2 regions of the Geobacillus sp. G4 genome follow, and region 1 is predicted to be linked to the other one. Evidence: riboswitches for the same ligand, from Rfam matches in the RefSeq annotation. Region 1 holds a riboswitch; the other holds the start of a gene.
The links. Region 1 has a riboswitch for cobalamin ahead of ABS784_RS05335 (ABC transporter substrate-binding protein). Riboswitches for the same ligand answer to the same signal wherever they lie in the genome.

Region 1 (4,681 bases):
CTGGCAAGCGGAAGCTCTTTGCAAATGAGTTTCAGCAGCGTCGTTTTTCCGCTGCCGTTCGGCCCGACGATGCCAAACAGCTCCCCTTTTTCCACGGAAAACGTCACACGATCAAGCACTTGCTTTGGTCCATACCGATGCGATACGGCCCGCACCTCAAGCATCATCATCCCATCTTTCGCTTCATTTTTCGGAAAAACAAGACGGCAAATAGCGGGGCGCCGATCAGCGCGGTGATGACGCCGATCGGCAGTTCGCGCGGTTCAATGATCGTCCGCGCCGCCACATCGGCAAGCACAAGAAACGCACCGCCATACAAGAGAGACAGCGGCAGCAGCACCCGATAGTTTGGCCCGCACACAAGCCGAACCATATGCGGAACAACGAGCCCAACAAAACCGATCGTCCCGGACACCGACACCGCCGCGCCGGTGAGCAGCGCCGCCGCCGTCAAAATGATGACTTTTCGGCGCGTAACATCAACGCCGACATGAAGCGCCGCCGCCTCGCCAAAAGCAAACGCGTTCAACTCGCGGCCGTTGGCGAGAAGCACCGCCGCGCCGATGAGAAAAAACGGCAACAAAAGCCCGCTGTATTTCCAGCCGCGCATCGCGACGCTTCCCATCAGCCATGAGATGATTTGCCGCAATTCTTCCCCGGTCAAAGCGATCATCAGTGAAATGAAGGCGCTGAAAAACGCGCCGAAGATAATGCCGGCTAAAATGATCGTCTCAACCGACAGCTGCGGCTCAACCGCGCGAGTGAACGCCAAAACGGCGACAAGCGTCGCCATGCCGCATAAAATGCTCACGATCGGCAGCGTGAACGTGCCAAAGAGCGGCCATTGCCAGCCGAGAAAGATGACGAGCACCGCCCCGACCGAGGCGCCGGACGAGACGCCGAGCGTATACGGATCGGCGAGCGCATTTTTCAGCAACCCTTGGAACGCCGCGCCAGCCAGCGCCAATGACGCCCCGACCAAAAAAGCGAGCACGACGCGCGGCAAGCGGATCGCCATCACGATCGGCACCCAATCGGCCGGAATGTCAGACGGAAGCGGCATACCAAACCATTCGGACGCAAGAATGCGAACAATAGAAGAAAAGGGAATCGACAGCGATCCTGTCGATATCCCTACGAGCAACGATAACATGGCCGCCGTGACGGCCAATATATACATCCACGTTTTACTTGAACACATCCGGGTAAACGGCTTTGGCAAGTTCCTCGACCCCTTCGACAAGGCGCGGACCCGGGCGGCTTACTAAGTCGGTGTTGACGTCATACACCCGCTTGTTTTTCACCGCCGGCACGTCTTTCCAAGCAGCGCGCGCAAACACTTGCTTCGCTCCGCCGTATGTCGTGATGATCACATCCGGCTTATAGGCCACTGCTTTTTCTTCCGTCACCATCGGCCAGCCTTCCAAGCTGCCGGCGACGTTTTTCGCTGAAATCACTTGAAGCATCTCATCCATAAACGTCCCTTTGCCGGCCGTATACAGCTGCGGCGGCGGCGACACTTCAATCCAGACGTTCGCTTGTTTGTCCGCCGGGATTTGTTTCGCTTTTTCTTGAATTTGCGCAAGCTTCTCTTTCATCTCATCAATCACTTGCTTCGCTTTGTCCGACGCCCCGGTCGCTTTGCCGATCAATTCGATGGACGCATACACATCGTCGAACGACTTCGCGTCATTCACGACAAGCACGGTGATGCCGGCGTCTTTCAATTGCTTGAGGCCATCGCGCGAGTTATGGGCGCTTGACGCGTGGGCCAAGACAAGATCCGGTTTGAGCGAAATGATTTTCTCGACGTTGAATTCCATGCCGCCGATTTTCGTTTTCGTTTTGACGTCTTCCGGGTAATTGTCAAAATCGCTGACGCCGACGATCTTATCGCCCAACCCCAACGCATAGGCGATTTCCGTATTGCTTGGGATGAGCGAGACGATCTTTTTCGGTTCCGCTTTGATCGTGACATCCTCGCCAAGCCCGTCTTTCACCGTCACCGGAAACGCCGCTTGTTCCGTTTTCGGTTCTTCTTTTTTCGCTGGCTGGGCGTTGCTATTGGCTCCACCGCTGCAGCCGACCAGCACGGCGGCCAGAAGGAAGAACACCGCCACCACCGCCGGCCATGTCCAACGTTTCATCCGTCATTCCCCCTTCAGTGATGTATGTACAATAAAAAACGCCCATTCCGCCTAAATCTGGGAATGAGCGCGAAACAGACCGCCAATGGGCACAACAATGCCCTATGCGACTGTTTCCGCGTCTCACCCCCCGAAGATTCGGAAACTGCGGCAAGCAAGGCAGGTCTACTGGCTCATGCTTCATCCTACTCTGAAGCCTTCCCGTACGGAAAACAGCGCAAGCCATCCGTCCGTACAGTGGCGATTTCATTTCGTCCGCATTGACAGTTGCGGGGACAGCTCCGGATTCCCACCGGATTCCCTATTAAGCCTTTTCGGCGCCTTGCTGCGAGTTGATTTAGTTATCGGATATGGACATTTTTATATTAAAGCAAGGCCTGGCATTTGACAACTGTGAATTTACAGTGGGCTGGCGGCAGGCGGTCATCGATCACTTTTGCGGTCAGGCAGCTCGGCTCCAGTGTCCGTGTTTTGTACGGAACGCCGCATGCGCCGTTGCATCGAGCTCCGCGATGTCAAATGCCGCCATGTTGCCTATTCATCGATTCCCACAAACCTCATCTTTTGAGTTTCTTCCGGCTGCGGAGAAACGTTCCTTTTCCATATGTCGCTAAAAAAATTAGGAAAGACGCCCCACCTCTGGCACGGCGTCTTTCCCCGATACAACCTTCATCTCGTCACTGTTGAATATATTTGTCAAACACAAACCCGAAATCCTTCACCGTATAGTTCTTTTTCGCTTCCGTCAGCCAGCAAAAAGCGTATTCATTCACGGCCTGAAAATCCGCCGACACATTGACGCCGTCGCCGCGCATGTTGGCAAACACCTTGACCGCCAGTTCCAAACTCCGCTCAGCATAGTGGAATTTCATTTCGTTTTCATGGCAAATCTCCGCGATCGCCAGCAGCGATTTATACAAATCTTTCAATTCCTCAATATGCTTTTTATGCACATCAATCGAATAGCAGTGCGACCCGATTTTAAATTTGATTTCCGCGTCCAAGTCGACCGTCCCGGCTGTTTCGAGCGACACGTCGGAAATCGGATGCTTATAGTAATCGTAGCGGCGCAGCGTCCGTTTTTTGCTCGCAGCGCTCGTGCCGTCCAGATGAATGAGCGCGCGGTTAGTGAAGCAATACTCATCCGATTTCGATTTGATAAGAAAATAGATTTTTTCTCCATCCTCGTGCATCACATAATCATCGGCATCTACTTTGTCATAGTCTTTCGGTTGAATAACCGAGCCGATGTCGCTTAGCCCAAGCACATCGGCGGCGACTTTTCCAAACATGCTCATGTTCCCCCGGCTCCTTCCATGTTTTATCGGCGCCCGCCTATTGCGGATGAACGGTGTTTTGCCTTAACAAGGCGCCGTACTCTCATTCGTAATACGTCGCGATCGAAAAAATGTTTCATCGTCGGCAAAAAACGAAAGACCCAACGCCTTTTATGACGGCGTCAGGCCTTACAAGCAACTACAGTTCCCCGCTTAGACGGGAGTCTTTGTTCGTGAGTCGCAAAAAGACCAGATAAACGAGTCCAATCGCGATCCAAATCAATCCTAGCTTTTTGCTGAGCGGGTCCAGATTCATCCATACATAGCCGATGATAACAAAACCGATGAGCGGAAACAAGAGATGATTAATATAATCGTTACTCTTTTGTTTGCGCAAGAAATAGTTCATCACCGACACATGCAAAAAGAGGAAAGCCGTCAGGGCGCCAAAGTTGACAAGCGAAGCGAGTTTATCAATTTGTGAGGCGAACACCGTCGTGACAATGAGCGAAATCACAGCGACAAGCAATGTGCTGACGTATGGCGTTTGAAATTTCGGATGCACTTTAGCCAGCACACTGGGCAGTTTACGGTCGCGACCCATGCTGTACAAAATGCGGGAGATGGCTGCTTGGGCGACGAGCGCGTTCGCGATCCCCCACGAAAGCGCGGTGGCGACGATCGTTGTCCATTTCAGCCATGGTCCGCCTGCCAGCTCCGCAATCTGATAAAACGCCACGTCCGCGTTTTTAAACGTCGTATAATCAGGCCAAATGAGAGCGGCGACCCATGTTTGCACGATGAAAAGCGCACCGACAACGAGCAAAGCGAAAATGATCGCTTTGCCGATCGATGATTTCCCGTCCCTTGTTTCCTCAGCCAGCGTCGACACCGCATCAAAACCAAGGAAGCTCAAGACGGCCACCGACACCGCCCCCATCACCGTCTCCGCGCTGAAATGATTAGGATCGTACAGCGGTTTGAACGTAAACTGCGCTCCATTGACACCTTTTATAATCGCAATAATTCCTGTGATCACAAACACTGCAAGGACGATGAGCTCTAAAACAACAATCACTTTGTTCGCTTTGGCCGTCATCTCGATCCCGAGAATATTAATGACCGTATTCATGGCAATAAACAGAACGAGCCACACGGAAATCGGCACTTGCGGCACAATATCGGCTAAGGCAGCAGCGCTGACCAAATAGAGAAGAGCCGGAACGAAAATGTAATCAAGCAAAATGACCCAGCCTG
Region 2 (4,681 bases), on a different contig from region 1:
GATCAATGCTCGCCGTGCTGCCAGCGATGATCGACGTCGATGCGTTCGGAGCGATGGCCATGATATAGCCGTTGCGCATCCCGTAGCGGGCCACATCTTGCTTCAGCTGATCCCAATCGAGTTCGCCGTGGCTTTGGTAGCCGCGCCGTTCAAAATAAGCGCCCGTCTGCCAGTCCGACCCTGGAAACGCCGGGTAACTTCCTTTTTCTTTTGCAAGCTCCATGCTCGCCTGAATCGCCAAATAAGCGATCGTTTCATACAGCTCGTCGGCATAGCGGACCGCTTCGTCTGACTCCCAGCGAATGCCTTTTAACGCCAAAAGATGATGCCAGCCAAAGGTGCCAAGCCCGACAGCGCGGTATTTTTCGTTCGTCAGGCCGGCTTGCAGAACTGGGATATTATTGAGATCGATGACATTATCAAGCATCCGCATTTGAATCGAGATGAGCCGCGCCAAAACTCCATCGGTCACCGCACGCGCCAAATTGATCGACGATAAATTGCAGACGACAAAATCGCCTGGTATTTTTTCAATGATAATCGTCCCGTCTTTCACATATTGCCGTTTCATCACCGTTGGGCTTTGGTTTTGCGCGATCTCGGTGCAAAGATTGCTGCAGTAGATCATCCCGAGATGGCGGTTCGGGTTTTGCCGGTTCACTTCATCGCGGTAAAACATAAACGGCGTCCCCGACTCAAGCTGGCTGCGCATGATGCTTTTCATCACTTCAATCGCCGGCACTTTCTCTTTCGACAGGCTCGGTTCGTTGACGCATTGCCAATATTTCTCGCGAAAACTCCCGCGCCCTTTTTCCTCATCATAAAAGTCTTCCAAGCTAAAGCCCATCACCTTCCGCACTTCATGCGGATCAAACAAATACCAGTCGCCTCGCTGTTCGACCTGCTCCATGAACAAGTCCGGAATGCACACGCCGGTGAACAAATCATGCGTCCGCAGCCGTTCATCGCCGTTGTTGAGCCGCGCGTCCAAAAACGCGAAAATGTCTTTATGCCATACATCCAAATAAACGGAAATGGCCCCTTTGCGCTGCCCCAACTGGTCAACGCTCACCGCTGTGTTGTTCAGCTGCTTCATCCACGGGATGACGCCGGAAGAGACCCCTTTAAACCCTTTGATGTCGCTGCCGCGCGAACGGATTTTGCCTAAATAGACGCCAATGCCGCCGCCTGATTTGGACAAATTGGCGATGTCGGTGTTGCTGTCATAAATTCCTTGCAAGCTGTCATCGACCGTATCGACAAAGCAGCTTGAGAGCTGGCCGTACGATTTCCCGGCGTTGGCGAGCGTCGGCGTCGCCACCGTCATGTATAAGTTGCTTAACGCCCAATACGCTTCCTTCACGAGCGCAAGCCGCCGTGTGGCCGGTTCATTCGCCATTAACGTCATGGCAATGACCAAAAACCGCTCCTGCGGCAGTTCATACAGCCGCCGCTCATAATCGCGCGCCAAATACCGGTCCGCGAGTGTGCGCAGCCCGATGTACGTAAACAGCTTGTCCTTCTCCGGATCAAGAAACGCACCGATGGCATCAATTTCTTCTTTCGTATAACGTTCAAGCAGCAGCGGACTGTACACCCCTTGTTCCGTCAGGGCGGCAAGCAGCGAATAGAAATCGCCGTACCGCTCGCGCTCGTCGTACCCGCGATGCCGCGCCGCTTCACGGTACAATTGCCGCAAATACAGCCGCGCGCACACAAACGTCCAGTCCGGCTCCTCTTCGCTTATATACGATAACCCCTCCAAGACAGCCGTCTGATACAACTGTTCAACCGTAACCGTTTCTTTTCGCGAGACGAGCTGCCAAACACGCTCGACATATTCATCAAGCGACAGGCGGCCGAATCCAGCCGCGGTCCGATGGATCAGCGATGCAAACTCTTCACGTGAAAAAGAAATCGGTTTCCCTTGGTCATCGATGATGATCATTTTCGTCAGCACGGTCATTTGCTTCCCCTCTCCTCCAATAAAAAATCCGCTCGGGCAAGCGAGCGGATGAAACGACAGACGGAAAAAGGCAGACGAACTCCTTCTCTTTTTCCCTATCGTTTCATCTTCCCACACCCCGAAGAACATGAAACGTTCCAAGCAAGGCAGGTCTCCTGACTCGTGCATCGTCCTACTTTGGGGCCTTCCCAGCGGCGCGCCGAATGGCTTTTGCTGCCAGTGGCCATCCCATTTCGTCCGCACATACAGTTGCGGGGGCAGTTCCGGATTCGCACCGGATTCCCTATTAAGTCCAAATGGACACCGTTGCTTGGTCAAACCATATGTAGTTGTATAAAAAGGACCGCAAACCAATATATAGTATTTAGCATCCTGATGGAACAAGCATATACCAAAACCGGGAAAATTGCAAGAGCGGGGAAAGTAAATTTTTCTTTTCCGCCCAAAATCGTTTTTTGTTCACACTCCGTTCATAAAAGCGTGCTACGATTCACATGTACGAATCATCACAAGGAGGGAGCACAAAATGGGAGCAAAACATCAAATCGCACCCGACCATCAAGAGTGGGCGGTGGAAGCGCACGGATTGGTGAAAACATTTGGCGGCCATCGGGCCGTCGACGGTCTCAACTTACGCGTGCGCGCGGGCACGGTTTACGGGGTGCTTGGCCCTAATGGAGCTGGCAAGACCACAACGATCCGAATGTTGGCAACGTTACTGCGCCCGGACGCCGGTTCGGCCAAAATCTTTGGCTACGACATTGTGAAACAACCGCAAATCGTCCGGCAATTAATCGGTGTCACCGGCCAATACGCTTCCGTCGACGAAACGCTCAGTGCGACAGAAAATCTGATGATCTTTTCTCGCCTTCTCGGCCTAAGCCGAGCGGAAGCGCGGCGGAAAACGAGCGAATTGTTGGAGGAATTCAGCTTGACGGAAGCGGCGAAACGGCCATTGAAGCATTTTTCCGGCGGCATGCGCCGGCGTCTTGATCTCGCCGCCAGCCTCATCGCCCAACCGCCGCTTATTTTCCTTGACGAACCAACAACCGGGCTCGACCCGCGCACGCGCAACCAAATGTGGGAAACGATCCGGCGACTGGTCCGCATGGGGACAACCGTTCTATTGACAACCCAATATTTGCAAGAAGCGGATGAATTGGCAGACCGCATCGCCGTCATCGATCACGGCCGGGTCGTGGCCGAGGGAACACCCGATGAACTCAAGGCATCTGTCGGACAGTCGTCATTGCAAGTCAAGCTGCGGCAGCAACAGGAGATCGAAACGGCGCGGCGCATCATCGAGCACGTTCTCCGCGTCAAGTCGACGGTATCCCCAGAAACCGGAAACATTACGGCGCCGATGGCCGATCCCGATCATGTGACAGACTTGCTCGTTGCTTTGCGTCAAGAGGGCATCCACTTAGCTGAACTAAGTGTGCAAAAACCGACTCTTGATGAAGTCTTTCTGACCATTACTGGCCATGGTGTGAAAAAAAACAGAGATGAATCCAACGTTCTAGAGGAGGGAGCGGTGAGATGAAACACATGTCCCCACAATCGACGGCTCATCGACAGCTGAAAAACCGGGCAAGCTTTTCCCAAGCTGTGCGAAATTCGCTGACGATGGCCTATCGCGGTTTATTAAAGGTGCGGCGCACGCCGGAACAACTATTTGACATCACCTTTCAGCCGATCATTTTCACCTTGATGTTTACCTACGTCTTTGGCGGAGCCATCGCGGGAAATGCGCATAACTACTTGCCGATGATCATTCCAGCGATTCTGATCCAGACGTTGATCGGGGCTTCCGTCGTTTCAGGGGTTCAACTGCGCGAGGATATGGACAAGGGTGTATTCGATCGCTTTAAGTCATTGCCGATCGCCCGCATTTCCCCGCTGGCAGGAGCGTTATTAGCCGATGTCGTCCGCTATGTCATCGCCGCCGTGCTGACCTTTGCCATGGGGTTTCTCGTCGGCTACCGTCCGGAAGGAGGCATCACCAGTGTGGCGCTTGCAGTCGTTTTCTCCATCGGATGCGCGTGGGCCATCAGCTGGATCTTTGCCTTCTTCGGCGTCATAGCCCGCAATGCGGCGAGCGTACAGGGAATTTCCATGTTGGCGCTGTTTCCGCTTATGTTTCTTTCGAATGCGTTCGTACCGGTCAAGACAATGCCGGACTGGCTGCAATGGATTGCCAAGGTCAATCCCCTTTCCCATATGATCACGGCGGCCCGTGAGCTGGTGAACCATGGAACAATCGGCGCTGATTTCGCCCTCTCCTTACTCGGTGCGGCGGCGATTATCGCGATTTTTGCGCCGATCACCGTTCGTGTCTATATGCGCCGCGCTTAATCGCGGGGGATGTCCGATGCGCATCCCCCTTCTCCCATGAACAGCAAGACGTTGTTTGCTGTCCAGACGAAATAAGGAGCAAATTGGCTCAAACATTGACGAAAGCTGGACCAAAGCGGCACAATGAAGGAGAAAACGAACGGAAATGAAAGGGGATGACGATGGCCCGAATTTTAGTCGTCGATGATGATGCGCACATCCGCGAACTCGTTAGCCACTTTTTAAGTCTGGAAGGATTGACCATCCACGAAGCGGCGAATGGAAAAGAAGCGCTTGACGTGCTGGAAACGGTGAAAGTGGATTTAGTCATTATGGACATTATGATGCCGGAAATGGACGGATGGGAGTTATGCCGCGAAT

Region 2: linked by a shared signal. The riboswitch ahead of ABS784_RS02245 (ribonucleoside-diphosphate reductase subunit alpha) and the one ahead of ABS784_RS05335 (ABC transporter substrate-binding protein) in region 1 are both predicted to bind cobalamin.

What each region holds. Positions count from the first base shown of each region.
Region 1 is NZ_JBEPJY010000003.1:216,568-221,248, reverse strand. It holds gene ABS784_RS05345 (adenosylcobinamide amidohydrolase) at 1-170, opposite strand, end outside; gene ABS784_RS05340 (FecCD family ABC transporter permease) at 167-1,222, opposite strand; gene ABS784_RS05335 (ABC transporter substrate-binding protein) at 1,188-2,147, opposite strand; cobalamin riboswitch at 2,289-2,487, opposite strand; gene ABS784_RS05330 (PH domain-containing protein) at 2,825-3,439, opposite strand; gene ABS784_RS05325 (APC family permease) at 3,624-4,681, opposite strand, start outside.
Region 2 is NZ_JBEPJY010000001.1:449,745-454,425, forward strand. It holds gene ABS784_RS02245 (ribonucleoside-diphosphate reductase subunit alpha) at 1-1,966, opposite strand, end outside; cobalamin riboswitch at 2,095-2,290, opposite strand; gene ABS784_RS02250 (ATP-binding cassette domain-containing protein) at 2,493-3,509, shown strand; gene ABS784_RS02255 (ABC transporter permease) at 3,506-4,321, shown strand; gene ABS784_RS02260 (response regulator transcription factor) at 4,483-4,681, shown strand, end outside.